Regions from separate parts of the Paenibacillus sp. FSL H7-0690 genome, predicted to be linked through region 1. Evidence: riboswitches for the same ligand, from Rfam matches in the RefSeq annotation. Region 1 holds a riboswitch; each other region holds the start of a gene.
What was found. Region 1 has a riboswitch for cyclic di-GMP ahead of MHI32_RS29715 (NPCBM/NEW2 domain-containing protein). Riboswitches for the same ligand answer to the same signal wherever they lie in the genome.
Positions count from the first base shown of each region.

Region 2: linked by a shared signal. The riboswitch ahead of MHI32_RS10535 (DUF6612 family protein) and the one ahead of MHI32_RS29715 (NPCBM/NEW2 domain-containing protein) in region 1 are both predicted to bind cyclic di-GMP.
Region 3: linked by a shared signal. The riboswitch ahead of MHI32_RS02245 (anti-repressor SinI family protein) and the one ahead of MHI32_RS29715 (NPCBM/NEW2 domain-containing protein) in region 1 are both predicted to bind cyclic di-GMP.
Region 4: linked by a shared signal. The riboswitch ahead of MHI32_RS03570 (transglutaminase-like domain-containing protein) and the one ahead of MHI32_RS29715 (NPCBM/NEW2 domain-containing protein) in region 1 are both predicted to bind cyclic di-GMP.

Region 1 covers NZ_CP150281.1:6,750,949-6,757,003, reverse strand. Annotated here, with positions in the region: gene MHI32_RS29725 (EAL domain-containing protein) at 1-886, shown strand, start outside; gene MHI32_RS29720 (hypothetical protein) at 997-1,569, shown strand; cyclic di-GMP riboswitch class I at 1,727-1,813, shown strand; gene MHI32_RS29715 (NPCBM/NEW2 domain-containing protein) at 2,072-6,055, shown strand, end outside.
Region 2 covers NZ_CP150281.1:2,426,316-2,432,370, forward strand. Annotated here, with positions in the region: gene MHI32_RS10515 (pseudouridine synthase) at 1-596, shown strand, start outside; gene MHI32_RS10520 (Cof-type HAD-IIB family hydrolase) at 858-1,658, shown strand; gene MHI32_RS10525 (DUF4179 domain-containing protein) at 1,811-3,424, opposite strand; gene MHI32_RS10530 (RNA polymerase sigma factor) at 3,408-3,926, opposite strand; cyclic di-GMP riboswitch class I at 4,131-4,222, shown strand; gene MHI32_RS10535 (DUF6612 family protein) at 4,340-5,188, shown strand; gene MHI32_RS10540 (NADH-dependent flavin oxidoreductase) at 5,361-6,055, shown strand, end outside.
Region 3 covers NZ_CP150281.1:482,374-488,428, forward strand. Annotated here, with positions in the region: gene MHI32_RS02240 (2-oxoglutarate dehydrogenase E1 component) at 1-1,529, opposite strand, end outside; cyclic di-GMP riboswitch class I at 2,000-2,084, shown strand; gene MHI32_RS02245 (anti-repressor SinI family protein) at 2,112-2,267, shown strand; gene MHI32_RS02250 (helix-turn-helix domain-containing protein) at 2,375-2,704, opposite strand; gene MHI32_RS02255 (TasA family protein) at 2,874-3,482, opposite strand; gene MHI32_RS02260 (signal peptidase I) at 3,573-4,163, opposite strand; gene MHI32_RS02265 (hypothetical protein) at 4,165-5,340, opposite strand; gene MHI32_RS02270 (aldo/keto reductase) at 5,719-6,055, opposite strand, start outside.
Region 4 covers NZ_CP150281.1:782,249-788,303, reverse strand. Annotated here, with positions in the region: rRNA gene MHI32_RS03580 (23S ribosomal RNA) at 1-236, opposite strand, end outside; rRNA gene MHI32_RS03575 (16S ribosomal RNA) at 498-2,054, opposite strand; gene MHI32_RS03570 (transglutaminase-like domain-containing protein) at 2,422-3,231, opposite strand; cyclic di-GMP riboswitch class I at 3,245-3,325, opposite strand; cyclic di-GMP riboswitch class I at 3,400-3,482, opposite strand; gene MHI32_RS03565 (class D sortase) at 3,596-3,958, opposite strand; gene MHI32_RS03560 (hypothetical protein) at 3,988-4,260, opposite strand; gene MHI32_RS03555 (GtrA family protein) at 4,363-4,770, opposite strand; gene MHI32_RS03550 (glycosyltransferase family 2 protein) at 4,757-5,737, opposite strand; gene MHI32_RS03545 (phospholipid carrier-dependent glycosyltransferase) at 5,835-6,055, opposite strand, start outside.

The DNA of each region.
Region 1 (6,055 bases):
GAGTAGAAGTAATACGATACATAAGGTGGAAGAAAATGTGATTACAATTAAGGAGGCTGGGGTGCGGGATTTTCTGGATTTCTGTAATGACCATATGGAGTCGGAGCAGGTTGAATTCCGTATAGATGACCAAACATGGAGACCTCTATCCGAATTACCCACTGTACTTGATATGGAGTGGATTGATGAGGTTATCACTAAGGGTCTTGTTACTTGCTACTTCCAACCGATTGTGAACGTAAGGGAAGAGATTTTTGCATACGAGCTCCTATCCAGATTTAAAAAAGAAGACGGATCTCTTATCTATCCTAATGAGATTTTTGCGGCGGCAAGGAATCGTGGGCGTTTATATGCTTTAGACCGGTTATGTAGAATGACGGCTGTAAAATATGCTGCACCCTTAAATAAAAAAACGTTTATTAATTTTATCCCAACGTCGATCTACGCTCCAGAGTTCTGCTTAAGATCAACCGTTGAACTGGCCAATCAATTAGGCGTCGATCCTTCTCTTTTTGTCTTTGAAGTTGTTGAGACGGAGAAAGTGGATGATCTCGCTCATTTGAAAGCTATTTTGACATATTACAAGGATCGGGGATTTGAATACGCTTTAGATGATGTTGGTGAGGGCTTCAGCACGATCGAGATGTTATTGGAGCTTAAACCCCATTACATGAAGCTGGATATGAAATATGTTCAGGGTGTGTCCAGCGATCTGAACAAACAGAAAATAGCAAAGCAATTTTTAGAAAAAGCTTTAGAAATCCAATCCGTTCCTTTAGCAGAAGGTGTGGAGTTTAGAGAGGACTTTGAATGGCTTAAGCAGAGTGGTTATCAGTTGTTTCAGGGATATTTATTTGGAAAGCCTGATCCTATTCCCAAACAGTAATCCTAATGAGTATATATCCGTCCAGAGGATGAGATGAATTTCAGGTCAGAGTCTGAGTACAGCCAACCCCCGCGGTTGTATAATTTAGGTAATTTGAAAAGGGGGACGGGATGGATATGAAATGGCATCAATTTGTAACGCGCTGGGCGGATTCTAGGGGCTTTGATGGACGAGAGATTGATTATCAATGGCCTTCTCCTTCATTTCCGGTCATCAGTATTCGCAGTAATCTAGGGCGATACTCAGGTCAAGCGTATGGCCGTGGAGGTAAACCCCGTGTGAAGACAGCCGTTGGATTAATCGCTATTGGAGATGTAGCTGTTGGCTTGATTTCCATAGGTGCGATAAGCGTGGGCGTATTATCCTTAGGAGCAATATCACTGGGAATGTGGTTAGCGATCGGAGCAATAGCACTTAGCTGGCTTGGCTTCGCAGTGGGAGCGATTGCGATTGCAGGCGTGGCTGTAGGAGCGATCGCAATCGCGGAAAAAGCGTTGGGGGCCATCGCCATAGGGGATACGGCGTTTGGTGCGATAGCGATAGGCAGGATCGCTGGGGGTGCCATAGCTATCGGACAATGGGCATATGGTGTAATCGCAGTTGGCGAACATGGTTTCGGATTAATTCCCATCACGGGCGATGTGTGGAATTGGTTCCGGCGTTTGTTTGGATCGGGGAGTTAAGTAGACCTACAGTCCTAAAGGATGCCCTTCTCTTCCGGGATGGTCGATAAATAATATCTATCACATAAGAAAAACTAATTGCAATTACCTATATTCATTTCATACCAATTAATCATGCGATCCGATCTAGGCTTATGTTACTCTTTGAATGTATTCGAAACTTCATAGGCAAACCTATGGAAATGTAGGGACGCAAAGCTAAAGGGACTAAGGTTATCATAACTATTGTCAGCCAGCTGCCAAAGAGTGTGTAACGCTTTTTGTTAAAATATAAGAAAGTATAAGTTATACACCTATACTTAATATCTTATATTTCTCGCTTAAACGCTTACCGTCCTTATAAGGACGCCGAAGGCGTTTATGCTTGTTAAGGTTTAATAAAAATTAAGTCTTAATTTTTAGGCGACTTTATACGCAATCAAGCTACTCTTTTGGGGTAGTTTTTTTTGTGCCCATTTTTGGGCACTGGAGAGATTCATATGACATCTGGGGGTAAGAAAAGATGAAGAAAATGATTGCGATCGCTACATCGGCGGCCATATTGGCCAGTTTTTCAAGTGAGGCAGGTTATGCTTTAGCAAGTGAGGTAAGCAAGGTAAATGTAACAAAAACAGTGGCGCAAAGTAAGGTTAACTTATTAAGCAACGCCTCGGTTATTCCGTTTGAGCTGTACGGCAAGGATGCTCTAAATGCCTATAATGAGGTTTTTAGAATGAATCCAGCAAATATTAAATCCATCACAAATAACGGTGGCAACTACTCAGGCTCGCCTATAGCTAAGGCTATGGATGGGGATATGAGCACGCATTGGGAGACTGGCAAACCGAATAGTTCAACGTTTACGAATGAGATTGTATTTGTTTTCAATGAGTCCACTGAATTAAATAGAATGGTATACGCGGCTAGGCAATCCGGTGCGAAAGGTAAAGGTTTTGCTCAAGAATTTGATATCTACGGCTCCACTACCGATGCGGGTGATTTTACGCTCGTGTCTTCTGGAGAATATACAGGCTCAACCGGTGATGTAGTGGAGATTCAGTTCGCACCTACGACTTTTAAGAGACTTAAATTTGTCTTCAAAAAAGCGAACCAAGATTGGGCGAGTGCGGCTGAGTTTTCTTTTTATAAAGAGGATAGTGTCTCTGCTAAAATGAAAAAATTATTTACAGATGATACCTTGAGCCAAGTTAGTGCTGCCTTTAATACGACAGAGAAATTAACAGCTTTAGAGAATGAAGTGCAGGCACATCCACTGTATGCGCAGTTTAAAGAAGAGATAGAGAATGCAAAGATCCTTTTGGAGAACCATCAGGTAGAGGCAACGGTAGCCAAGGTTTCGAAGCTAAAAGGGTATGGAACAGCCTATGAAAATGCCTATAGCCAAGCTTATAGAATGCCGAATGCAAACGTATCAAAAGTAACGGTGAACGGTGGAAGCTACTCAGGTACGAAGCCTGAATATATGCTGGATGACCAGCCCACTACGCATTGGGAAACGAACAAAAACAATGATGCAAGCTTCACGAATGAAGTTGTGTTTGAACTAGCGCAAGCGGAGGTGCTGGACAGAGTAGCTTTTTTAGCTAGAGATAACCGCAAAGGATTCCCAGAGGCTTTTGAAATCTATGCATCAGAGACGAGTAAAGGAGAGACCTTCCAACTTGTATCTAGCGGAACCGCGATTAGTACCAATGACTTTCTGGAATTTAAATTCGAACCGACGAAGTTTAAAAGATTAAAATTTAAGTTCACAAAAGCTAATATCAACAGACCTTTTGCGGCTGAATTTAGATTTTATACAGAAGATAAAGTAAGCGAAGCAGTAAATGGCATTTTCACAGATGGAACGATGAGTGCGGTTGTGCCTGCTTATAATAGCGTCGAAGCAATCAACGAATTAGAAGAAGCGGCAAAAGTACATCCGCTCTATCCAATCCTGAAAGATTCTTTGGATTTAGCTAAGAAGCTAGTGAATGGTGAAGTTCAAACCGAAGGCACCATCATTGAGGCGGAACAACGTGGAGATATGAAAAAGCATGCGCAGGAAAACCTGAGAATTGGTTTTGGTACGAACAACCAGCCTACAGGTCTCGTTGCAATGCCTGGAGATACGATCAACGTTTATGTGGACGCAGCTTCTAACGATAAGCTACCTTCTTTAGTCTTTTCTCAACAAGAGGCCGCTTGGAATGTTTGGGCTAGAGGTGTGCAATTGCGTCCAGGTAAGAACATTATAACCGTTCCTGAATTTGCTACGAATAGTTATTATGCACATGAAGTGACTAAGGGCGGTACAGTGTATATCGTCAATCCATATACAGCTGAGGAACAAGGGAAAGCGCCATTGATCCGCTTCGAAGGTTTAGAAAAGATTCCTTTTATGACCAAGACCACGGATCCAGAACAATTCAAAACCTTCTTAATCACATACAAACAAAGACTGGACGAAGATAAAGCGGCTCATCCAAATGTTCAAGATCGTAAACTCATAGATGTGGTAGAAATGGCCAGCGATCATGTTATTTTCACAGGAACGGCGACGGAGGCGTACAACAAATATATTACGCAAGGAAATAACCCGCTGGACACCGTAACTGGGTATGACACCTGGATGAAGAGCATTTTTGCCTTCTATGGCTTGGATGGCAGTAGCGAGATTCATGATGCCAAGCTAATTCGTGAGAATATTCGCTTGATGCAGCCTTATGGTGCGATGTATGCAGCGGGAGATCATACAGGGATCCAACTTGGAACAGTAGGAACCATGTTAGGTGATTTTAATAAAGCCTATCCGGGCTGGGGACTGAATCACGAAATTGGGCATCGCTTGGCTATGGGTGAACGGGAATATGGCGAAGTAACTAATAATATGGTGTCTATGTTTATGTCTGTCGCAGCGAATTCGATAGATAATCGTATACCGTATGAATCAGATATCTATAAATATGTCCTCGAAGAAAATAAAGTGGTTATGAATCAGCAGGGCTTATTTGCACAACTCGGAGCCTATTGGCAGCTGGAGCTGGCACATCCGGGATACTGGACAGAGCTGACCAAGCTATATCGGGAGCGGAAGGTCACCCTTACCAACGGTGACAATTCCAAGCAGCAGTATTTGGTGGAGTTCTCTTCCGAAGTGCTGAGTTTAGACTTAAGCAGCTATTTTGCCAGACATGGCTTCACTGTGAATCCTGAGACAAAAGCGAAAGTAGCCAAGTATCCGGCACCGCAAAAGTTATGGTATTTAAATAACTCGGTGATTAATTATGAGGGAACTGGAATAGCGGATAAAAATCTGGCCATTAAGGTTAATATCACACCTAACACCACGGCTAGAACGAACACGTTAAGTTTCAGTATAGATAAAGAGCTTAAGCAAGACTTTTTAGGATATGAAGTGTATAGAAATGATGTGTTAGTTGGTTTTACAGGAACTGACCAATTTGTGGATCAGAATGTAGATGCGAGTATCAACTATACGTACAAGATCGTCGGTTATGATAAAAAGCTGAACCCACTGAAGCCCGTACAGGTTAAAGCCTTTAAGCCAGCCTTGTCTGTTGAAGATCAGCTCACTTTAAAGCTTAATCAAACCTTTGATCCGATGAGCTATGTAAAAGCGGCTAACTATCTAGGAAACGATATTACTGCAGATGTCTCTCTGAAAGCCAATAACGTTGATGTAACGCAAAAAGGCAACTACGAAATTGTATATGAAGTGAAAAGCGAAGGGGTTACGGAAACGAAAACCACACAGGTTACGGTAACGAGCGACTACGCCTATATTTCCGATCTCAATGCCAAGTCAGTCGTTGTAGGCTGGGGTGAATTAAAGAAAGATAAAGCCGTTTCCGGAGGAATCATAACCCTTGTTCGCCAAGGGTTGGCTGCGACGTACGCGAAAGGGATTGGTGTTCATGCCAACTCTGAGGTAGTTTACGATATTGAAGGTAAGGGTTACGACTTCTTTGAAAGCTACATTGGGATTGATCAAGCCATGAAAGGGAAACCTTCCTCGGCTACTTTTGCAGTGTATGTGGATGGAGAACAGAAATTTGAGAGTGATGTTTTCCGGGCAGGAACAGAACATCAATTTGTGAAAATCCCTGTGACTGGCGCAAGAGAGGTGAAGCTGGTTACAACAGATGCTAAGGATGGCAATGCTTCAGACCATACGGTATGGGCGGATGCGAAGTTCTCGAATAATTCAAGCAAACCTACCATTACAGTACCGGAAGAGACAACCTTCGTTAAGCTGAACAGCGAATTTGATGTGTTGAGCGATGTAACAGCTTTTGATACGGAAGATGGTAACTTAATTGGAGCCGTTGAAGTGCATTCAAATGGATTCACATCAAGCAAAACAGGGACTTACAACGTCGAATTTTCAGTTACAGACTCAGATGGGAACTCCGCTGTGCAGGCCAGAAAGATTGTTGTATACAGCGCTAGTAAATACCTGAGTGATATAGATTGGCAATCGGCA
Region 2 (6,055 bases), 2.6 Mb from region 1:
AAATTGTGGTTGGCGGCGAGCTTGTTACCTATCGTGAATTTATTTATCTTATGATGAATAAGCCACCGGGAGTTCTGTCGGCAACAGAGGACAAGCGGGATCGGACCGTTCTGGATCTTTTAAAGCAGGAATATGTACAGTTTGAACCTTTTCCTGTAGGAAGGTTAGATAAGGACACAGTAGGGCTGCTTCTGCTCACCAATGATGGAAAGCTTGCTCACGAGCTACTATCGCCACGCAAGCATGTCCCTAAGACGTATGAAGCAACAGTTGAGGGAGACGTAGATGCAGACGATGTAGCGGCTTTTGCGGCAGGTGTCGAGCTGGAAGATGGATATGTTACTTTACCTGCACAGCTAACTATATTGGGAAGAGAACGCGGCAGTAAAGTAATCTCACATATTTCGCTGATCATCACAGAAGGAAAGTTTCACCAGGTTAAGCGAATGTTCCAAGCTGTCGGCAAAAAAGTCACTTTTCTGAAACGAGTATCTATGGGAGAATTGAAGCTGGACGAAAGCCTGCCACTGGGAGCTAGTCGTGAACTTACGCTAGAGGAACTGGCACTCTTAAGTACAGAAGCATTAGAACAATAATATAGAGAAAAAATGGTATGTAAATTGAATTTGGAAACTTGGGATTAGGGAATGAAGTGGCGGAGGGGAAATTTGGAACTGTAAAAGCGATAGCGACCGCCTTTGTTTCCGGATTTCAACCACTAGTAAACGGTATAAATCAAGAAATCTGGAAACAACAGCGGCTGGAAGTCCAAATATTAACCGCAGTTGCGACTGAAACTTAACTCAAATAGCCAGGTTCAATATATATAGAAAAAGAAAGACAAGGATGGTGGGAGTATGAGATACAAACTGATTGCACTAGATGTAGATGGTACACTGTTGAATGATGATCACCACTTGAGCACTGAGAATAAAGAAGCTATTGCTGAGGTTACGCGTCTTGGCGGGCAGATCGTGTTATGTACCGGCCGCAGTCCGCAGAACTCGATTCCTTTTATGGAGGAAATGGGGCTGTCTGGTTATGTGCTGGGTCATAATGGAGCTGCTACGGTTCGTGTGAAAGATCGGGAAGTGCTGCATCAATACGGTATGGATGCTCGTGGTCTTGACCCTTATATTGATTATTGTAGAAAGCATGATATTCATTATGATGTGAATACGGCTTTTGATATGTATGTAGATAATGTAGAAAACCTGACCAAAGAAGCCAATTATATGTATGAACACTTCCGTATCATGCCGGCTACACTGCCAGCATGGGAAGATTTCCGTGAACCGGTTGTTAAGTTTACTGTATTTACACAACCAGAAATCCTTGACGAAGCTGAACGTGAATGGCGTACTTGGACCCATGAGTACAATATTTTGCGCAGTGGTGAATTTTTCGTTGACTTGATGCATCCGGAAGCCTCCAAGGGCAACGCCTTAAAGAATCTGGCTGTGAAGCTGGGAATTCCGCAAGAGGAAGTTCTTTCGATCGGTAATTATTTTAATGATATTTCTATGCTTACATACGCGGGTATGGGCGTTGCGATGGATAATTCTCCGGTTGAGGTCAAAGCGGCAGCGAATGCTGTCACGGGGTCTAACAACGAGCATGGTGTGCGAGATGCGCTGGTTAAATATTGTTTATCTTAATAATGGAAAGCATAAAGCGGACTTGAGTCCGTTCTATGCTTTTTTTGTTGTGAAGGAAATAAAAGAGATACATAAACAGAAATGATTTTATCCATAAATAACCCGCCCTTAGGATTAACTAGAAAGGGCGGGACATAGATTAACTTCCTGCATTAAAGTTTAATTTCCTCGTTCCGGCTAGGATCGCTATATTTATAGATTCCAGGGTTCAGTTCGATTTTTTCGTCGAAAGGGATATCTTTGTAGCTATCAATATTAGTTCCTGTAGATATCATGCCCTTAGGTGTAATTTCAGGCACCACTTCTTTGCCATTAATCCGTAACGTAGTTTGGTTAACGCTTTTGAAGCCAGAAGATTTGGATGTTGATTCGACAATCAAATTTTCGCCCTCAGTATAGTAAGTGAATTCAATTTTTAACCCATCGACATCAAGTGAAGTGAACTGCTTTTCTTCTTTAGGTTTGTTTATAGTGATCCAATTCTTAGTAGTATCACGTTTCTCAATGACAGCATCCTTTAATATAAGTTTCATTGGAACATCGGACCAGTCGTTATACCATTCCGGAGATTCGAATTGAAATAAATGCTGGTAGCTTTCGGAATGATCTCCTTTCAAATTCCAACCCCCAGTGATTGTTTGATCACCTATAACCAACTGAGCGGTATTATAGTGGACAATTCCTTTTTTAAGCGAATCATTTTCATCTATTAGAATTTGGATATCCAAAGGGGTAACCACTAGCTGATCTAAGGTTATGCCGGTCTTTTCTTGAAATTCAGGACTGTTATACAGTTTCTTAGTGTAAATCGCCTCACTTGCTTTTTGTCCATCTGCTTTAAAATCGAACTTCCACGTACCTGAAAATCGTTTCGCTTCTTCAATGTAACTAAAATGAAGACTAGCTTCCTTCCAATCTGATTCAGTTATATTGAAAACCTGTTCAATAAATAAATCCGATCCTTCGTTAGGCATGATGGTTGGAATTGCTTCATTCTTTTGACCACCAGTACTAACTACCAAATGTGGATTACCCCGTCCTAAGTCAGATGGTGATGCAGCGACTTTGTAACGGATAATGGTTTGATTGGAAACATATCGAACGGATTCGATTTGAATGCTTGGATATTGCTTAACTCCAGTATTGATAGTATCCCCTGCTTGATGATTAGATTGTAAGGGAATATTCCGATCACTGTAAAAAATGAGATTCCGTGCTTCAAACCTGTAGTCCTTTTTATCATCCTTTAATGTATCAGGTGTCTCATATACTCCAATGAGTTTCTGGCTTTCAGGATCGTATTCTAAATAACCGTATACCTTTGCCTTGGCACCGGATTCACTAGTCATGATGTTTTCCTCTGTAGCAAATCCAGTATATTTGGATAGATCAGATTTAGTATCAAGTGATAACAGCATTTTCATTTTTTCTCCATCAGTTACAACACCGTTCAAATTCATTGTTACTCCTGAACTGGAAGTTTGAAGATTATACTGTTGACCGATGCCGTTATTTAATGCATTGCTCACACTTCGACCACCAATTTTATCCCAATTAATCGTCATACTAGCGAATACAGGAATGGCTACAAGTAAGAGGCAAGAGAAGACAATACTGATAGGAATAACCTTTTTATTAGACCTAGGAGTATTCTGGGAGGCATGCAGATTTCTTTGACGTGTATAAGCTTCTTGTTTTATGGCAGTCCACATCAAATCATAATCCGGTCGGGGAATATGTTTATCTTTTTCAATATAGAGACTCATTACTATTCAGCTCCTTTAGTTGGGTTCCACCCATTCTATTTAGTATTTTAAGTCCCTTGTTCAGTCTGGATTTTACAGTTCCTTCGGGTATGCTCATAACTTTAGAGATCTCGGGTACAGTCAATTCGTTTATAAAACGAAGGACTACTACCATTCTGATTTTGTCGGGAAGCTGACTGTATAACCCTTGTAATTCTTTTTTAGTTTCCTGTCGATCCAAACGTTTTTCTACAGGGTTTGATTCCTCAGACCTGGATAGTAAATAATTACGTACTTCTTTCATCCACCCCGTCTTACGCCTTTTGATCACACTGTTGCACTCATTCGAAGCAATTCGTAAAATCCAAGCTTTCAAGTTTCTTACCTTCGACTTATCCGCTAAGATAACTTTTACAAATACCTCTTGGGAAATATCCTCCGCATCTGCCTGATTTTTCATTAAGTAGTAACAAAAATAATATACTTGTTCTTTATAGAGCTCGAAAATTTCCCGGTCACTCATTTTGCTGCACCCCCTGTCTTTGCTGTTCTCATTAATAAGACTTATAAGCGTATGTAATCGTTCATTTTTCATTTTGATTGTAGTATTTCTTCTGAGTATCATAGCGAATTCGAATGGAAGATAAGTCGTTTACAGGTAATTATAACCATGATAAAATTAGCGGTGGGACATGCGTCCGTAATCTAATTAAAACTAATTGAATGTCCGCGTTAAAGGTAAAATCATCGAAAGATGATGACACAAAGTCATGGGTCTAAAGCCTTTCGACAGAAGGAAATGATCGCCAGGCCGCCATAGGGATGTCTTATGAAGCATAAAGGATAGCTCTAAGAATATGTAGTCTATTTTGAGCTCTTTTATTATTTCGACCTATACGGCGTTACATTATCGCAAGGGGCCGAAAGGGGAAGTACATGAACAGTTTTTTCAAAACAATAGGTACTAGTTTGGCAGTAGGTGCTTTATTGCTGTCCGGAACGATCGGATGGATGTCTAATCCAGGAGTAGTGTCAGCAGCTACCTCAACAGTAGTAACCGCGGATCAGATGATCAGCAAAGTAACGGCAGCCTCCAAAGCAATAAAGAATTTCCATCTGGATGTGACCAAAAAACAGGATATTCAAAGCGGCGGGGTGCGTATCAGCAACACCAACACTCTGAAGCTGGATATCAACCGTCTGCCGAATTTTGCCGCAGCAGGCACTGTCGCTAGTAGTCTTTTAGAAACATCGTACAGTCTATATGCCAATGACAAGGAGTTTTACTATCTTGTAGACGGAAGTGAACTGATCGATGAATCTGAAGATGAAGGTTACGACGATGACGGGGAGCCAATCGATCCTGATGCACAATATTGGCTTGGACTGGAGAAAACGGAATGGGATGCCTTTTACTCTAAAGGCCAATACGATCCTGTTTCCATGCTTGATTCGGTCAAAAGTTATAAAAAATCCATGAAAGTCAGCACTGCTGGCGCACAAACAGTCTTACAATTCACGGTAACCGATCCGACAGCAGCTAAGGGGATAATCAAACTCTATGACCAGGAGAACCTCTGGGATGGAGAGACAGTTCAACCCAAAAGCGTAACGTGGAAATTATTCGTCAATACTAAGACCTGGCAAACGGAAAAGCTGATAGTCGATCTGAGTTATGTGCTGGTAAGTGATGGAGCCAAAGATACATACACCACGAAAATCGAAGCTAAATATTCCAAAAATAATAAAGGTGCAGCCATTGTAAAACCGGCCGAACTAGAATAATAAGGACGATTCATAACGAGCGAAAAGCGCTGTTCAGCGGAACAGCGCTTTTTGTTGTATCCAACAGCAGTTCTTTATTAGTTGACAAGAATAAATCATTGCTGTAATTTATATGTATGCGCATGTATATAATAATTTATCTAAATATAATTTAATGAAAGTTGGGAAAAAGATGATAGCACTAGACACAGCATTAACTTTTCGCAGAGGGCTGACATTAAAAAACCGAGTGGTTATGGCTCCAATGACCACTCGAATGAGCTTTTATGACGGTGTAGTAACACAAGATGAATTGAAATACTATTCGCTAAGAACGGGCGAAGTAGGTGCGGTCATCACTGCGGCAGCAAATGTACAAGAGGGTGGAAAAGGATGGGAAGGTGAACTTAGTGTTTCCTCCGATGAATTTATTCCTAGCCTCAGCCGATTAGCATCTACTATTAAACGAAATGGAACAAAGGCTATTTTACAGCTATTCCATGCAGGAAGAATGACAGATTCAAAAATATTGCGTGGCGTACAACCCGTTTCCTCCAGCGCCATTGCTGCCGAACGCCCGAATGCAGAAATTCCAAGAGCATTAACAGAAGATGAAATTTTCGGTGTAATTGAGGATTTTAAAAAAGCGACTCAACGTGCTATTCAAGCTGGATTTGACGGGGTAGAAATTCATGGAGCAAACACATATTTAATCCAACAATTCTTCTCTCCACACTCCAACCGTCGTGAAGATCAATGGGGCGGAAGCTTAGAGAAAAGATTTAATTTCATTAACCAATTAGTGGATGCAGTTATTGCTGTCGTTGACAATTCAAAGGTTAAGGATTTTATTGTCGGGTATCGTTTTTCTCCAGAAGAATATGAAGA
Region 3 (6,055 bases), 650 kb from region 1:
TTTTGTACGTCTTCGGCGGTAAGAACCTTTTCGTTTTTCAGTCTCTCTGCATAAACCTTGTAGACGGTTGGATGATTGCGAACCTTACCGTAGACAATAGGTTGTGTGGTTTCAGGATCATCCATTTCGTTGTGACCATGACGGCGGTAGCCGATGAGATCAATTACGAAATCTTTTTTGAATTGATGGCGGTATGCGCTAGCTAAACGTACAGCTGCTACGCAGGCCTCTGGGTCATCAGCGTTGACATGGACTATTGGGATTTCATACCCTTTGGCGATGTCACTCGCATAATGCGTAGAACGGGAATCTTCACTTTCAGTCGTAAAACCAATTCGGTTATTAACAATGATATGGATCGTCCCACCATTTTGATAACCTTGAAGTTTGCCGATATTAAGCGTTTCTGCAACAATTCCTTCACCTGGAAAAGCAGCATCGCCATGCATCAGCACCGCCATAGCTTTACTGGTATCAATCTTCGGCAGTCCTGCAGTGCTCCGATCTTCTTGTGCGGCACGAGTGAAACCTTCCACGACCGGATTGACGAATTCCAAGTGACTTGGGTTATTCGCTAGTGTTATTCTTGTGCGTACGGTTTCTCCTTCACGGACAGCACGGTCTGCACCGAGATGGTATTTCACATCACCTGTCCAACCATAGTTAATGCCTGTGGAGCCTTCGGAAGGGAAAAGCTCCTTGTTCGGAGAATGATGAAACTCTGAAAATATGATATCATAAGGTTTGCCCAAAATATGTGCAAGAACGTTGAGGCGGCCGCGATGCGCCATGCCCATCAAAATATGCTCCGCACCGTCATGTGCAGCAGCACGTACGATTTCATCTAACATCGGCACAAGAGCATCATTGCCTTCAAGACTGAAACGCTTCTGACCTACAAAAGTCTTGTGGAGGAAGGTTTCAAATTGCTCTACCTGAATCAGGCGGTTCAGGAGCTCTTTGCGTTCTGTATTATTTAGGGGTGCTGGTGAGCTGGTGGATTCTGCCTGTCTATTTAGCCATTGCAGTTCTTTTTCTTCATGCACATGCCCGAATTCATAGGCGATAGTCTTGGTGTATGCCTGACGCATACGTTGCACGGCATCCCATCCGGTATGCACATCATTCGGCGCATTTTCCCATATAAGCGTGGCAGGCAGTGCGATCAGGTCTTCGCGGGTCAGCCCATAGGTTTCAAGCTCAAGATATTTTGCCATGGGATTCTGATCGCGTACCAGCGGATCAATTTCAGCGGCCATATGGCCATATATACGAATATTGGCGATTAGCTTGGAAGCTCTTACTGCTTTTCTAAGCCATTCGGTGTCTCCCGAGATGCGCGGCTGAGGAGCCGGTTCGCTATCCGGAGTTAGGGGAGGAGGTCCCGAATTTGTAAAAAGCTCGCGATAATTATTTTCTACGGTGGAGGGATCTTTCACAAACTGTTCATATCTTTCTTGAATGTAGCCTAAATTGGGTCCGTAATACTTACTCCAAATGGATTCGTTATAGGGCTCTTTGGCTGCCATGAATACATCCTCCTTAACGGATGAACTCCATACGTGACATTTTGTGTCAACGCTTACTGGAGCTGTGATGATTGCGGTTTCATTTCTCATCTTATTGTGCTACTTTCGGCCACTGTAATCAATTCATTCTTTCGTCCAATACGTTCGCAAAATGGTATGGGTTAGCTTGTTCTAATGAAAAGAAGGGTGTTTCTTCTCATTACCCATTCTAAAGGCCTATTAAAATGATTCTATTATCCTTATTTTTAACTATTAGGTCAGTAAATATTTATTTTGCTAGTACAATTTATTTTATGTAACGGACGAGTATCGTGATAATCGGACAAGATCTTTGAAAAAAAATCTTTTATTTTTCGTTTTTAAAATAGAAAGTAACCAGGAATCGACACACTTTTCCGCTTTCTTTTTGTATAATGTTATTGCAGATAGTAATTTTATAGTTTTTTAAGTAGATCCTTTCGTGAAAAGGGTCCAGTAAAAGGTAAACTTGCCGAAAGGCAGGGGCACAAAGTCGCGGGTCTAAGGTAGAGATACTATGACAGCCGGATTGCCTGGGGACGTAAAATCTTAGGGGGAGATTTTTTGGAAAAGTCCAACCAGGGTAGCAACAGAGAACAGCAGTTTATTGATCTGGATCAAGAGTGGGTACATTTATTATTAGCAGCTAAGAAGGCTGGCATTAAGGCAGATGAAATCCGCCAGTTCTTTCATGAGAAAACTGTGCAGATCGTGCAGTAATACATTAGAGGGGTTACATATCGAAAAAGGGCACAGCGGTTCTTCGCTGTGTCCTTTTTCGATATGATTTAGTAGAAGAGAGGATCATACCAGATTAGTAGGAAGTATTAATCCTTTTGATCGAGCTTCCATTTCTGATAGTCCAGAAATTCTTTGAATTCGCGTTTGCTAATGCCTGAGTCCATAGCTTCCTGCACCAATCGGAACCATTCCGAATCTAAATGTGATTCCTCTGCATCATTGGGTACTCCATAGAGTAGGGCATGAATGGATACCTGAAGCGCGTCAGCGATTTTTTCGATAAACTGGATGGATGGATTGGATTGGATGTTTCTCTCCACGTTGCTAAGATACGACTTAGCCACATCTGCTCTGTCCGCAAGCTCAGATAGGGAGAAACCCTTGTCTAGGCGGAGCTGCTGGATACGTTGGCCCATATTCTGTGGCACTATGCTGACGCCCCTCCGTAATTTTTGTTATTAGTATAGCAAATATCAATAAATCGGACAAAGTTTATTGTAAAGAGAAGAGCAGCAATCTGCTTATCCGTGGCCGGATTCAGGATCTGCTGCTCTTCGAGTATTTTATTAAATTACTTTATTGATCTTAGTAGTCTTTTTTCGCACCTTGTTTAGCTACGAAATCCCAAGTCAGTGTTAAGCTATCGCCTTGGAAAATATTTTGATCTTGGTTATTTTCCACAAATTCGAATTGGACGGAGAAGCTGTCGTTGGTACCGGCTTTAATACCGGATGCTTCGGTAAAGAGTTGATCCCAACCTGTATTTTTTACGAGATCCGGATGCTGACTTTTTAAAGCAGCAAGTGTAGTCTCATAAACTACATTTTCAGGAGAGACGATAGGTACTCCTTTATCATTATTTCTAAGGAATTTAACTTTAATGAACTCGGCTAAATCCAGGTAGTTATCTCCTTTAGCATCCGTGATTTGAGTCGATGTATTCAGAATAATAGATCCGATATCGAGCGAACCATCGTTTTTCAATTTGAAGGATTTAGTTACAGTATCACCTGGTTTCAGGTTAGGAATATTAACGATGACAGAAGGGTCGGAGTTCAGATCGAGCGTGCCCGCTGCGAATGTAGCTGTGCTTTGCGCAGTGTCGCTAAAGTATGCGAAGGTTCCTCCGCCGATTAATGATAAACCCAGTGCTGCAGATGCTACGCCAAGACCCAATGTTTTCTTGATACCCATAATAAAATTCCTCCTCAAATTTGTGTTTGAATTTTTTATAAAATTTATATATTGTATCTTCCGGTTCGTAAGCGGAAGTGGACAATCAACTTAGGGCTGTGTTTCTGTTGGGGGCGGTGAGGCTGGCAGTAGGGCAGCATTTTTCTTTTCTAATGCAGCTACAGCCTTCCAAGAGGTATACAGAGCATAGAGCAGAAGCATCAAGCCAGGCACGATCATGAGGACTACACTTCCAGCTTTGGAAACCGCGAAATTCATAGCGTAACCGACATAGGGTACAGTGACCCCGGTATACTGAGCTACAACATTCACAGAACTGGTAGGGTTCATGTCGGGCGCGTCGTTGTTATCGCCTTTAGTGCGATAAACAGCTTCACCAGTAGCGTTATTGACGGTCGCTTCTACAATCCGGTGAGTAATGAGCAGATTATCTTCATTCCTAAAGGTGATGACATCGCCTGGTTTGAAACGATTCATATCCCCTCCGGGTTTTAATGCGACAATTGAGCCTGTCTGAATTCCTGGTTCCATCGATCCTGAGAGTACGGTTTTGATCTCATATCCGAAGAAAGCAGGTTCACCGCCGGAGGCCTTGGATAACACTACGGCTGCCACCAGCAGAATAAAGATCACAAGCATTAAGCTCGATAGGGTATTATTGATAATTTTTTTAATTCGCATCTTATTCTCCACCTTTCTCAGGTTGAGGGTCCGAAGGAGCTTGGGTTGCTACCGGCGGGGTAGTCGTACTGTCTTCCGCCTTTGGCGTCTCTTGTGGAGCCTCTTGCTGAGGGACATCTTTTGGAATTGTGAGCTCTTCGTCAATTTCCGGCTTTACCGGATCAGTGGCTGGGGCTTCAGGTTGTTCTTTATTTGGGGCTTCCGGAGCAGTTTCGCCTGATGTTGGAGGGGTTGCCTCAGCTTTCGCTTTATCCTCGGCTTCTTGTTGCTTTTTCTCCTCAGCCAAACGTTCTTCTTCTTTTTTCGCTTCTTCTTCTTTCTTTGCTTGCTCTTCTTCTAGCCGAGCTTTTTCAAGCTCTTCTAGTTTTTGCTCGCGAGTCTGACTGATCAATTGGAGTTTATCTTGAAGGGTAGTGATACCTGAGGTTGCCGATTCTTTATGGTTAGTCAATTCGGTATTTAGAGCTTCATAAGATGAGGTGAGGTCGCTAGAGATCACGCCGTCTGGTTGAGTGAAGGTAATCAGGAATGGCAGTGGCTGTGGGAACTCTCCTTCGCGTAATTCAAGTTGTCCATAAACATCACTGGTAACTACCGAAGCGAATGGAAGACCAACATCGTGTATGGAGGTTAGGTAACTAATAACTCCATTTAAGGAAGCATTCAAGGATTCCGAGATCACACCGCTTTGATTCAGGCTGCTTTGTAAATCTCTGAAAAATTGCTCGTCCTTGATTTCTAGACAGTTGGAATCTAGAGAAGTCATATATCCTCCTATCTGGAAGAGTAAGGCTGCTGCTGCACTTAGCTCATTGTGGATTTGATTCCAAATTTGGCTGTTAGCCGCCAGTTGCTCGTTAACGCTATCTATTTGGGATTGAAGCGCCGCTATTTGCGAAGAAATCTCTTCTGCAGCGACATCAAGCTCTTCCAGCGACATCCCTTCTATTCCCGAAACGTCCGAGTAGTTAGCTGATGAGGAAAAGGGCTGTAGTGATTCTTTTAAAGTGAGCGCTCGATTAACATGCTCTTTGAACTCTGTAAGCAGTGCCTTGATCGAATTCGGAAATACTTCGCAAAAGCTAATCGTGCTAGTGGTTTGCGTAGCGGCTCCAAAGCCTCCATAGGTACCACCAACTTGCTGCGAGGTATATAGAAATAAGACGGAGACAGCCATTCCTGATTGCAGTATACGTAATCCGATTTTCCTGTTTCTTCTAGGTCTTCTCCTTGCTGATCTGGGTCTCAGAGGAATACCTCCCCTCAATGTCTGTTTCTTTGGTTCGTTATTATCGTTCTTTATTAAGAACAACTTCTGTAATGAATCATACATGGAATAAATCAAAAAGAAAACTGCCAATAACGCGCATTTGTACTCTATAAAGAACGAAAATGATAATTTATCTCTAAATAACTCCATATATCGCTCGATTACTAAATATATTCGCAATAAAGAACGATAGTTAGAGTGATTCGCAAAAAAATACCCGGCTCGCAGTAGTAACGCGAGCCGGGCATAAGCGGAGTAATGAAGTTGAGAATATAAATGTATATGTTACGGAAGTTTTGAACCGCGTGAACTAACATACAGGTCATACCATTCCTTACGGCTAAGCTCCAGCTTGTCCGCATCGGCACAGGCAGTAATACGCTTCGGATTCACAGTTCCAATAACAGGCTGAATGGCAGCTGGATGTGTCATTAGCCAAGCCAGTACAATGGCTTCGGGTGTTGTTCCTTTTTCATCTGCAAGCTGTTGGACCATAGCTGCTGTTTGGACGATATTCTCCGGTTGATCCTCTAATGAACGCCCGCTAAATAGACCTTGGGCGAGTGGCCCCCAGGCTTGAAGCTGAATGTTCTCCATTCGACAATGTTCAAGGGTTCCCTCA
Region 4 (6,055 bases), 950 kb from region 1:
CACTATTGTTTTCTCTTCCTCAGGGTACTTAGATGTTTCAGTTCCCCTGGTCTGCCTCTACACACCCTATGTATTCAGGTATGAGTAACTGCGAATTACCACAGCTGGGTTTCCCCATTCGGACACCCCCGGATCAAAGCTTGCTTACAGCTCCCCGAGGCAGTTTCGTTGTTCGCCACGTCCTTCGTCGGCTCCTGGCGCCTAGGCATCCTCCGTGTGCTCTTATTAGCTTAACCTTGATTTTTCCGCAGGAAAATATCATACGATGACATTCTCTTTGGAATTATCTCACTAATAACATTTACTTGTTTGCACAAGTTGCTAAAAGATGTTCTAAAACGCAAATTCGTTTCGGTATCCAGTTTTCAAGGATCAAGTCTTACTGAGAGCTTAAACTCTCAAAACTGAGCAACGAGTGAGTAACAGGCCTAAACCTGAGTTTTGGAAGCTGAGCTTCCGATTTGAATGTTCTCATTGCAGAGAACGATTCTCCATAGAAAGGAGGTGATCCAGCCGCACCTTCCGATACGGCTACCTTGTTACGACTTCACCCCAATCATCTACCCCACCTTCGGCGGCTGGCTCCCTTGCGGGTTACCCCACCGACTTCGGGTGTTGTAAACTCTCGTGGTGTGACGGGCGGTGTGTACAAGACCCGGGAACGTATTCACCGCGGCATGCTGATCCGCGATTACTAGCAATTCCGACTTCATGCAGGCGAGTTGCAGCCTGCAATCCGAACTGAGACCGGCTTTGATGGGATTGGCTCCACCTCGCGGCTTCGCTTCCCGTTGTACCGGCCATTGTAGTACGTGTGTAGCCCAGGTCATAAGGGGCATGATGATTTGACGTCATCCCCACCTTCCTCCGGTTTGTCACCGGCAGTCACTCTAGAGTGCCCAGCATTACCTGCTGGCAACTAAAGTTAAGGGTTGCGCTCGTTGCGGGACTTAACCCAACATCTCACGACACGAGCTGACGACAACCATGCACCACCTGTCTCCTCTGTCCCGAAGGCCGCCACTATCTCTAGTGGATTCAGAGGGATGTCAAGGCCTGGTAAGGTTCTTCGCGTTGCTTCGAATTAAACCACATACTCCACTGCTTGTGCGGGTCCCCGTCAATTCCTTTGAGTTTCAGTCTTGCGACCGTACTCCCAAGGCGGAGTGCTTACTGTGTTAACTTCGGCACCAAGGGTATCGAAACCCCTAACACCTAGCACTCATCGTTTACGGCGTGGACTACCAGGGTATCTAATCCTGTTTGCTCCCCACGCTTTCGCGCCTCAGCGTCAGTTACAGCCCAGAAAGTCGCCTTCGCCACTGGTGTTCCTCCACATATCTACGCATTTCACCGCTACACGTGGAATTCCACTTTCCTCTTCTGTACTCAAGCCACCCAGTTTCCAGTGCGACCTCAGGTTGAGCCCAAGGTTTAAACACCAGACTTAAATAGCCGCCTGCGCGCGCTTTACGCCCAATAATTCCGGACAACGCTTGCCCCCTACGTATTACCGCGGCTGCTGGCACGTAGTTAGCCGGGGCTTTCTTCTCAGGTACCGTCACTCCGGTAGCAGTTACTCTACCGGACGTTCTTCCTGGCAACAGAGCTTTACGATCCGAAAACCTTCATCACTCACGCGGCGTTGCTCCGTCAGGCTTTCGCCCATTGCGGAAGATTCCCTACTGCTGCCTCCCGTAGGAGTCTGGGCCGTGTCTCAGTCCCAGTGTGGCCGTTCACCCTCTCAGGTCGGCTACGCATCGTCGCCTTGGTGGGCCGTTACCCCACCAACTAGCTAATGCGCCGCAGGCCCATCCCTCAGTGACAGATTGCTCCGTCTTTCATTCTTCTCTCAGGAGAAAAAAGAAATTATCCGGTATTAGCTACCGTTTCCGGTAGTTATCCCAGTCTGAAGGGCAGGTTGCCTACGTGTTACTCACCCGTCCGCCGCTAAGTCACTTTGAAAGCAAGCTTTCAAAGTGACTCCGCTCGACTTGCATGTATTAGGCACGCCGCCAGCGTTCGTCCTGAGCCAGGATCAAACTCTCCAATTAGTATTGAAAAGAGCGATATGCTCATTTTGAAACATCTGACGAGAAAATTAATTCTCTAATTTTGGATTTCACTTACGTGATTTCCTACTCACTCGTTGTTCAGTTTTCAAAGATCAAGTTCTCGTTGGCGCCGTTTAATGTCTCAGCAGCAACTCTTATAATATATCATGTTGTTTTCAGAAATGCAAGCTTTATTTTTCGAAGCTTTTTATCAGCCTCGTCTATATCGCCTGTACGCTGTCTAACAACGCTTACCTATAATACCCCAACTATTAATAGAAAAGCAACCCCTAATATAAAAATAAACAACTAGCTTAATAATTAAGCCAGTTGTTTATTTAATAGAGTTATGTTTCTAGCGACGAACTTAATAGTATTTTGCCGCAGTATATTTGCTTGAGGCTTTAATTAAATCGGTTTTCTTATCACTCTTTGCAAGTCCTGCATCCACTGTAGTATCAATGGTAACCCACTTCCCATTAAGCAACACTTCGTTCCATGCATGATATTGCGTAACGTAGCTTGTATTCCCCATTACCAACTTAGCAGGAACATCTACACTCCGCAGCATTGCGGCAAAAAGAGAAGCGTAATCATAGCAAATCCCTTTTTTAGTAGTCAATGTCTTATCGATGCTTGGAATATAATCAGTAGTTACACTATTAGCAAGAGAGTAATCATATTGTACATTCGCAACTACATAGTTATAGATCGCTTTAACTTTCTCTTCGTCTGTTGTTTTGCCTTGTACTAATTGTTTAGCTTTGACAATCGCTTTATCAGAAGAACTCCATTTCACATTCTGTACGGAGCCCAAATATACGGAATTCGAGTCACTCATGGTTACGTCTACTACTTCGGAATATAATGCTTTGTATTTATTGCCGGTTGTGTTCTCCAGAACAGAAACCTTATAAGTCCCATTTCCTTGTTGCAAAGGGAAGTCCTCAGCTTGTCCAGAAGCATACAAGTTATATGTATAGCTGCTGTTATCTTTGGTGATCATGAGTTTGATTCTTTTATCTTTCGGAATATCATAGTTAATACCAATAACACCTTGAGCCACTTTGGATGTAATCAACCAGCTGGCATCTGCACTTGCAGCTTGAGCTGTACTTACCGGAACTGAAGTCATTAGGACGAATAACGCCACCAGCATAAAATAAACCTTTTTCACGGATAAAACTCCTTTCGGTAGCTGGCTGCCATCCTTTCGGGAAGGCCCTTTAGCTTTGCGTCCCTACCTTTCGATAGGTTTGCCGTTATCGTATAAGCTCTATCTGTTCTAGCTTTACTAGATATAATTGATAGAATCCATTTGAAACAAACAAAAAAAGCCTCTTCATTCGGTAGCTGGCTGCCATCCTTTCGGGAAAAGGCCCTTTAGCTTTGCGTCCCTACCTTTCGGAAGGTTTGCCGTTATCGTGTTTAGCTTTCATAGTATAATACTATCATATTTATAGTTGTGAACAAGACCTAATTTACTAGATTACCCATTATTTTATAAATATCTCCCGGTATTTGTGTTTTCTTGTCATTCACTATTCTCCTTTTGTTAATTTGGCATGAACAATCAGCCGATGCGTTGGATTCACTAGCGGATCACATGTAATCAGAGTAAGAATCTTATCCTTGTCATTCCCGTCAAGAACGGAGACATCACTCGGATCTACAACAGAAATATCGTATACCTCATAGTTAAACACCTGATCACTAGTCTTTACCGTGATAACATCCCCCACAACAACCTCATTCAATCTGTTAAACAAACGCCCCGTAGTTCTAGCCCGATGCGCCGCGATTGCAGCATTCCCGATCTCTCCAAGGGGTGCCGTTTCTTTCATATGGGCTGCAGCATGTTTCATATTAGCTTTTGTAGCCCCTTCTAATACAGGCAGCTTCAAATCAATCTTATCGATTTCAATTAGTGCGATTACTTTGCCACCGACTTCAATCTCCGGTTCAGGCTTTTCTGTCTCTTGGGGTTGGGGCTGTGCCGGGCATCCAGAACCGATTCCTCTGCTAACAGCTGAGTAACTTCAGCATACCTGCTCTTCAGATCTGGCTGGGGAGTACTATCGGCAGTGCTTAGTTCAGCCGTTTCTAATAACTTCTCCTGCTGCCTGTCGTTGTACCATTCGTTAGCTGTCGGATATAACATGATAAGTATCCCAGCCAGTATGAGTAAATAGGAGAATTTACGCAATGTTATTCACCTCCGTATATTGTTTCTATGGTTATATACAAATCAAGCAGAAACAGCTACTTGCCTTTAAGCATAGCAACTCCTTCTGCCTGAAATTAATGTTTAAAATACCCATTTACGACTTCCAAAGAAATTGATGATCACCGTGATAAAGGTAACCAGCACCTTGGAGATCAAGACTTGAATACCTAGTTTGTCTGTCAACAGATGCATTAGCAGCAGTGATATTCCGAGCACTACCAGATTCAGCACGATAAACTTGACCAGCTGCACGCGGTCGAAGCCTTCTTTATTCCCCCGGTTGCGATCACGAAAGGTTACTTTTTTATTCAAAATAAAGCTATTCGCCGTGCCTGCACTATAGGAGATCACCTGCGCCAATGCGTATACCATCCCTAGTGAATTCAACAATGTAAAAATCACAAAATCAATAAGCGTATTGAGCAAACCTACGGCATTAAATTTGAGGAACTGTATGAATGCAGCGCGCAAGTTCTTATCTGACATCATTGTGGTCCTTCCGGCGGTCCAGTTGTTCTTCGTTCTGGTAGCCTTTAGTCTCACTAACAATATATAGCGGTCTATCTTTAGACTCGTCATAAATCCGTCCGATATACTCCCCAATCACACCCAACAGCATCAGAACGATACCGTTAAAGAGCAGATTAACGCCTACAATGGAAGCCCAGCCCGGAACCGTCCAGGAGGTAAAAAATATCTTTTGAAACAAGACGAAAAATAAATAGAGAAAGCTAGAGAATGAAAGGAAGAATCCAATATACGTAGCAATCTTAAGCGGCTTATGTGAAAAAGAGGTGATGCCATCTAACGCAAAACGAATCATTTTCTTCAGCGGATATTTGGTTTCTCCGGCAAAACGTTCTTCCCGTTCATATTCCACCATAGTCTGCTTGAAGCCAACCCAGCTCACCAAACCTCTGACATAGCGGTTCTTTTCTTTAAGTCCCCGCAGGACATCACATACCTTACGGTCAATAAGACGGAAATCGCCTGTATCCGTAGGAATATCCACACTTGTCATACTGCTGAGCAGGCGGTAAAAAAGCTTCGCGGTGACCTTTTTGAACATCGTTTCTCCGTGGCGCTTCAGGCGTTTCGCATATACAACGTCGTAGCCCTCTTTCCACTTCTCGATCATTTGCAAAATGACCTCCGGAGGATCCTGAAGATCAGCGTCAATAACAACAACCGCTTGACCTTCGGCATAGTCCATGCCAGCTGTAATCGCTACCTGATGTCCGAAATTACGCGAGAAGTCAATCAGCTTGACATGCTCGTCTCGTTCACAGATCTCCCGAATCATCTGGGCGGAACGATCACGACTGCCGTCATTGACGAAGACCAGCTCATAAGTATCGCCGCACTCGTCCATTACTTTTTTCAAACGTTCATAAGTATGGCTAATTACTTGCTCCTCATTGAACATGGGTACAATCACACTATATCTGGCTTTCACCTTTATTCCTCCTACAAGCTTTTTGGAGCGTTACATCCATCTACACTTCATAATAACGCTGCATGCATAAACTTATTTTATAGATTTTTATTAAATCCTAGAAAACCCAAGTAGGGAACCAACGCAGCATATCTTTCACGTAATCTCCACTGACCTGCATCCCTGACAGTACCGGGTAGAAAGCGATAAAGAGCAGCAAAGCAACAGCTACATAGACATACTGTACGTAACGGGCCTCAGGGAATTTAGTATCCAGCAACTTCATTATATATACAATACCAAGAATCATAAATGGCACCATAGCAAAATAATGGTAAA